2 linked regions of the Saccharophagus degradans 2-40 genome follow. The protein of the gene in region 1 interacts with the protein of each later gene in a pairwise test. Links are inferred from orthologs where the notes say so. Each region holds a gene or a part of one and is shown on either strand. Other genes may lie near its edges.

Region 1 (3,279 bases):
GGTGCGGCCGTTACCCGTTTGAATTTCATCGAGTATTAAAAGCCAGCCGTTTTCATCACACAAGGCGCGTAAGTTCGTTAAATAATCGTCGGCCGGCACGTTAACACCGCCTTCACCTTGAATAGGTTCTACCATTATGGCGATGGTATTTTCGGTGGCCGCTTGTTTGATTGCTTCGATATCGTTGTAAGGTACATGGCTAAACCCTTCGACCATTGGGAAAAAGCCCGCTTTAACTTTGGGGTTGCCCGTAGCAGATAGGGTGGCCATAGTACGACCATGAAAGCTTTTGTCGCAGGTGATAATGTGAGGTGCAGTAATGCCTTTATCTTGTGCGTACTTTCGCGCAAGTTTAATAGCTGCCTCGTTAGCTTCTGCGCCAGAGTTGCTAAAAAATACTTTATCCATACCGGAAGCTTGCACCAATAGTTTGCCAAGTTCCTGCTGCGGCTCTATCAGAAATAAGTTGGAGCAATGAATAAGCGTTTTGGCTTGCTCGCTAATAGCTTGGGTTACGCTTGGGTAGTTGTAGCCAAGCCCGCATACAGCGATGCCAGATAAAGCGTCTAAATAACGGCGGCCTTCGCTATCCCAAAGATAAGGTCCATCACCCTTGGTTAACGTGGTTTTTCTTTCACCGTATGTATTCATTAGCGCCGACACCGACATTTTTATACTCCCAAAAACAAAACAGGCAGCGAAGGCTGCCTGAACAAGTGATCATTCTATAAACAAATATAGGGTTTGTAAATTTTTGTAGGCGATCATGTTCGATCAAGCCATTACATACCCTAACAATAAAGCATGCAGTGAATAAATAGAATACTCTGTGTGATAATTTATGGTCCGATATTGAATTTCTAGAGAGGGTGCACCCATTAATAGCAAAAAATCACCTATGGAGTGTGCGCTTTGTTTGCGTAAAGTGCCTTTAACCTTTCATCACCTTATTCCAAGAAAGGTGCACGGCCGTAACTTTTTTAAAAAGCATTATGCTCGAGAAGATTTAAATGCGGGTGTACATGTTTGTCGTAAATGCCATTCGGGTATTCATAAGCTATACGATGAAATGACTCTGGCTAAGCAATTTAACTCGCTGGACTTGCTCAAAAATGATGCGGCGATATCTGCGCACGTAAACTGGGTGGCGAAGCAAAAAAGCACCCTGTGAGGTTGGTGCCTTGGCTTGTTGGCGCGCAAAGGCTAGCTGACGTAGTGCATTCGGGTGGCTATCTGCTATACAATAGCGAAATACCCGAGTAAATAACTCAGATTTAAAGTAGTAATTATCACCGTTCTATAAAGAGGTTAGTGTCGTCGTGGATATTATCGAAACCATTAAGAAGCAAATTGAAGAAAACAGTATTATTTTGTACATGAAGGGCTCCCCGAACGCGCCTCAATGCGGCTTTTCCGCTAAAGCTTCGCAAGCCGTAATGGCTTGTGGTCAGCGTTTTGCGTACGTGGATATTCTATCTAACCCCGATATTCGCGCTAACTTGCCTAAGTACGCCAACTGGCCTACATTCCCACAGCTTTGGGTGAATGGGGAGCTGGTAGGGGGCTGCGATATTATTGTGCAAATGCATGAAAGCGGTGAATTGAAGCCAATTATCGACGCTGCAGCACCGAAAGAAGAAGCTAGCGAGTAATTTGTTCTTCTGTGCGGCAAGCCTTCCTTGTCGCACAGCTCCTCCTGTTTGCCCCTTTGTTCTAATATTCCCTCACTTATTTACAATCTAAATAGCTTCCCGCCCTAAGCTACAATCATTTGCTCATTGATAACTCTTATCATTTTCATTACTATTCGCCGCCTAATTACTTTGCCAGCGTAATATGGCTCGATACGCTGGTGTCAGCTTTTTATTTTAAATGGAGTAAATCATGAGAAAGTCTGCGTTAACAGCTGTTATTTCCCTGCTTGTCGCCCCCGTTTTTGCCAATGCCTCCCCAACAGTTGAAGAGCTGCATGAGCTTGTTAAAAAGCAGCAACAGGAAATAGACCTGCTGAAAAAAGAAGTAAGTGAAGCAGACGCAAAAATTGAAGCAACGGCTGACGCTGTTGAAAGTGGTTCTGGTGCTAGCAACAAAAGCGCTTCTTGGGCATCTAAAACCCAAATCGGTGGTTACGGTGAGCACCATTACAACAACTTCCAAAACGGTAATGACAAAATAGATGCACACCGCTTTGTACTATATATCGGCCACACTTTTAGCGATTCAGTGCGTTTTTTCTCTGAGTTTGAATTAGAGCACGGTCTTGTGACAGAGGATGGCCCTGGCGAAGTAGAGCTTGAGCAAGCCTTTATTGAGTGGGATTACGCACAAGGCCACAGTTTAGTTGCTGGTCAGTTTTTGGTTCCAGTAGGTATTTTGAACGAAACTCATGAGCCAGATACTTTCTACGGTGTAGAGCGCAACATTATTGAGAAAAACATCATACCTGTTACTTGGTGGGAAACTGGTGTGATGTTTACTGGTGAGTTGGCTCCTGGACTCGGGTATGACTTAGCTATTCACAGCGGGCTAGAAGTGGTGGCTGATGCCGGTAACGACAATGTAGGGCTTATCAGAAAAGGTCGTCAAAAGTCAGCCAACGCGGTTGCCAACGATTTCGCTTACACCGCACGTATTAAATACACCGCTGTGGCTGGCTTAGAGTTGGCCGCAACCTACCAATTACAAACTAATATTACTCAAGGTGTAGCTGAGGGTGATGCGTCTGCAAGTTTGCTTGAAGCGCATGCAGTCTACAGCGTTGGTGACTTTTCTGTTCGTGGTTTATACGCAGATTGGAATTTAGACGGGGAAGTATTTGACGCGAGCGGGCGCGATTCGCAAAGCGGTTGGTACATCGAGCCTTCATATAAAATCCTTGATAACCTAGGCGTATTCGTTCGTCATTCTGAGTGGGATAACGAAGCTGGCCTTGCTGGCGCGGATGCCGATGCAGCGTTTGATATAGGTGTTAATTTCTGGTTAACCGATACTGTGGTATTTAAAGCAGACTACCAAGACCAAGAATTAGATAATGGCGATGATAACAACAGCCTGAACTTGGGTGTTGGCTGGTCTTTCTAAGCTTACAGCTAACGTGAATTAGGGGCCTGCGGGCCCCTTTTGCCATTTAATGCTATCGAGAGCCAAATGTTTAAAAAAATTGTTTACCCTATAGTTGTATCTTTCTTAATCGCATGTGCAGCAGTGCATGGTAGCGAAGAACAAACATTGAAAGATGTAGAAACGTTTCTTGCAGAGGCGTTTGTTGATGCCGCACCA
Region 2 (3,234 bases), 1.4 Mb from region 1 along the record:
GAAGATTCTTCAGGTTGGTTCAACTAACTAATTAGAATCATCGACACTGTTCTTCCAAAAAGCGGCTCTTTGTAGCCGCTTTTTTTATGGCTGCTGTTTGTTAACCTTGAGCTTGGGCGGGTGCGGTTTCAATATTTAGTGCCACATTGATTTTATTAACTAGAACCTCAGCATTTATAGGCTTAACAATATAGTCGTTTATGCCTTGCTGTATGGCTTTGCGAATGGATGAGGCCTCTGAATTTGCCGTAACCATTACAAAGTGCGCCCCGCGGAGTGTATTAGAGGCTTTCGCTTTGCTATGAATGTCTATCCCCGACAACTCTGGCATATCCCAGTCGCATAAAATAACGTCGTAAGGTTCTGCTGCGCTTTTTATCTTATCGAAGGCTGCAATGCCATCTTCTGCAGTATCTAGTAGCCTAAAGCCAGCGTCAGTTAATATACCAACCACTAGCTCACAGGCTTCGCTATTATCTTCTGCCACCAATATTCGCGCGTTACTAGCTGTAATTTGGGTGCGTTTAAGCTGCGAACTTACGCTGACACTGGGTGCTTTAGGCGTTAACCTAGCGAGCTTCTGCAGCGCAGAATCCATCACTTTTAACATTTCTATGTGGGGGCGCTTGACGTCCTCGGCTAACTTGGGGTCTTCAATGGTCTTTTGCAGCCATGCTCTGCGCTTGCCTAGGGTGTCTAAAACAAGTTTAAGTTCATTGGATTCAAGCATTAATGGGGTCCACCGGTAATTAGCTCGCAGGGTTGTTAATTACAGTATAGAAGTAGATGCGCTTGATGATAGATCGAAAATGACTAGTCTTGCGAAGCTTAAAAACCAAAGAGAAGAAAGCGGAGGTTGTAGCAGGAGGGTGCCGCTAGCGGCTATGAATTGCGGCTAGCGTCGTTTTCTTTAATAGAGGCCATTACTTTCTGCATGTATGCATAATAGTCGTCAGACAGGGTGCGAGAGCCATCACGGCGGTCTTCGCGTGATTTACGGCGTTTGCGATGGTAAAGGTCGAGCGGCATACTACTACAGGGGTCTGCATCGAGTCTTCTGTCATCGCCTTTTCTGCGGTCAACAAATATAAATTTATTGGATGAGGGTGCGTTACTCATAGTCAGTACATCATTGTTTGCTTGCTGTGAATCTTTGATCAATTTTCGCATCTTTCTACTTTCTTTATGAGATGACAAGACTAGAATAGCCATCTTTCTTGTCTTGTCCAGTGATTATAGGGCAATTTGTGTTCCAAAAAGGTGATACATATGTCAGTACAGCTTACTATCCAGCAAAAGCTTCAATTACAGTTTAGTCCGGTTCTTCTGGAGGTGCTGAATGAAAGTCACGGCCACAATGTGGCCAAAGGGTCCGAAACCCACTTTAAAGTTGTTGCAGTAAGCGACGCATTTGAAGGCTTGGGGTTGGTGAAACGCCATCAAGCTGTTTATGCAGCCTTGGCGGACGAGCTGGCCAGCGGAGTACATGCGCTGGCGCTACATTTGTTTACGCCTAGTGAGTGGGAAGCCAATAAGGCAGACTTGGCCTCGCCTAAGTGTATGGGCGGCAGTAAAAAATAAAAAAGTGTAATAGTTGATGTCCTTTGGTTGAATTTTAACCTCTCATTTCGATAGAATCGCGCACCGTTATTCTATTTACTCTGAAAAGTAGTTTTTATGCCCCAGATTGTTATAGCCGCGTTATATAAGTTTGTTTCCTTGCCCGATTTCGAGGCACTGCGAGAGCCGCTGCAGGCCTTTTGTATAGAGAATGAGATAAAGGGTACATTGCTGCTCGCGCAAGAGGGGATAAACGGCACTGTGGCTGGTAGGCGTGAGGCAATTGATGCTCTGTTAGCTTATTTCGGTAAAGATGCTCGGCTGGCAGATATAGACCACAAAGAATCCTACGAAGAAGAGCAGCCTTTTTATCGCATGAAGGTAAAGCTCAAAAAAGAAATAGTCACAATGGGCGTTGAAGGTATAGACCCCAACAATATCGTGGGCACCTACGTTGAGCCTAAAGACTGGAATAGCCTTATCGATGACCCCGAAGTAATCGTTGTGGATACCAGAAATAATTACGAATACGATATTGGCACTTTCGAAGGTGCGCTCAACCCCAACACTGAAAGTTTTCGCGAGCTGCCCGAGTATGTGGCTAAAAACCTAGACCCAGCTAAACACAAAAAAGTGGCGATGTTTTGTACAGGCGGAATTCGCTGTGAAAAATCTACAGCGTTTATGAAACAGCGAGGGTTTGAAGAGGTTTATCATCTAAAGGGCGGTATTTTAAAATACTTAGAAGAAGTGCCCGAAGAGCAAACTCGCTGGAAAGGGGAGTGCTTTGTATTCGATAATCGTGTAGCTGTAAATCACGCATTAGAAAAAGGTACCTACGACCTTTGTCATGGTTGCCGCTACCCCATTACCGAAGAAGATAAAAAATCCGAAAAATATATAGAAGGGGTCGCTTGTCCGCATTGTCACGATACGCAAACGCCCGATCAGCGAGCGCGGTTTATGGAGCGCCAAAAACAGGTGCAGCTAGCTAAGGCGCGCAAGCAGGCACATATTGGTGCGCCAGCGCCAAGTAGGCAAAAATAGAGTTGAACCATTAACTTAATTTATAAATTAAACAATTAAGCCCCAGCTCGTTATGCGAACTGGGGCTTTTTATTTAAAGGGATAAGGCCATGAAAACTGAGAATAAGAAAATAATATGTGTTGATTACCACAACGATACGCATACGGAAGATTTATTGGCTATGCTAAATGAATATGCTTCATCTTTAGAGGGCGGCGCGGCGCCACTATCGCCAGCTACGCGTAACAACTTAATTCCCGCTCTGCGAGAGCGCAGTGATGCAGTAAGTTTACTGTGTTACGTTGATAACAAACCGGTAGGTATTTTAAATGCCTTCGAAGGGTTTTCTACGTTTAACGCAAAACCATTAATGAATGTGCATGATCTTGCCGTAAGTGAAGCTGTGCGAGGGCAGGGTATAGCAGGCATGTTGTTAGATGCCTTAGCAAAAATAGCTGAGCAAAAAAATTGCTGCAAACTAACGCTCGAAGTTCTAAGTAATAATACGCCGGCCATTAAGTGCTACCAGAACAATGGTTTTAAGCAATATGTATTGGCCGGTGCAATGGGAGTGGCGCAGTTCTGGCAAAAGAATATTTAGGGGATTAAATCAAAGCCTAGTATGGCTAACGCCCAAAGCGAGCATT

The links.
Region 2: the proteins of grxD (region 1) and SDE_RS06875 interact in binary tests that used the Escherichia coli proteins (3 or more experiments, as listed by UniProt). The link is inferred for Saccharophagus degradans 2-40 from one-to-one orthologs.

Annotation. Positions count from the first base shown.
Region 1 is NC_007912.1:3,082,327-3,085,605, reverse strand. Bases 32-2,985 are described here. They hold grxD (Grx4 family monothiol glutaredoxin), read left to right. Parts: upstream 32-1,319; coding sequence 1,320-1,652; downstream 1,653-2,985. Other genes in these bases: SDE_RS12755 (hypothetical protein), read left to right, coding at 1,885-2,985; SDE_RS12765 (hypothetical protein), read left to right, coding at 926-1,171; SDE_RS12770 (aspartate aminotransferase family protein), read right to left, coding at 32-669. Outside these bases: more of SDE_RS12770, read right to left, coding at 1-31; more of SDE_RS12755, read left to right, coding at 2,986-3,081; SDE_RS12750 (FMN-binding protein), read left to right, coding at 3,148-3,279. UniProt on the Escherichia coli protein: Monothiol glutaredoxin involved in the biogenesis of iron-sulfur clusters.
Region 2 is NC_007912.1:1,701,509-1,704,742, forward strand. The notes cover bases 17-2,925. They hold SDE_RS06875 (BolA family protein), read left to right. Parts: upstream 17-1,269; coding sequence 1,270-1,581; downstream 1,582-2,925. Other genes in these bases: pyk (pyruvate kinase), read left to right, coding at 17-31; SDE_RS06865 (response regulator), read right to left, coding at 101-730; SDE_RS06870 (hypothetical protein), read right to left, coding at 883-1,170; SDE_RS06880 (rhodanese-related sulfurtransferase), read left to right, coding at 1,678-2,607; SDE_RS06885 (GNAT family N-acetyltransferase), read left to right, coding at 2,697-2,925. In the rest of the region: more of pyk, read left to right, coding at 1-16; more of SDE_RS06885, read left to right, coding at 2,926-3,188. UniProt on the Escherichia coli protein: Transcriptional regulator that plays an important role in general stress response. Has many effects on cell morphology, cell growth and cell division. Acts by regulating the transcription of many genes, including dacA (PBP-5), dacC (PBP-6), ampC and mreB.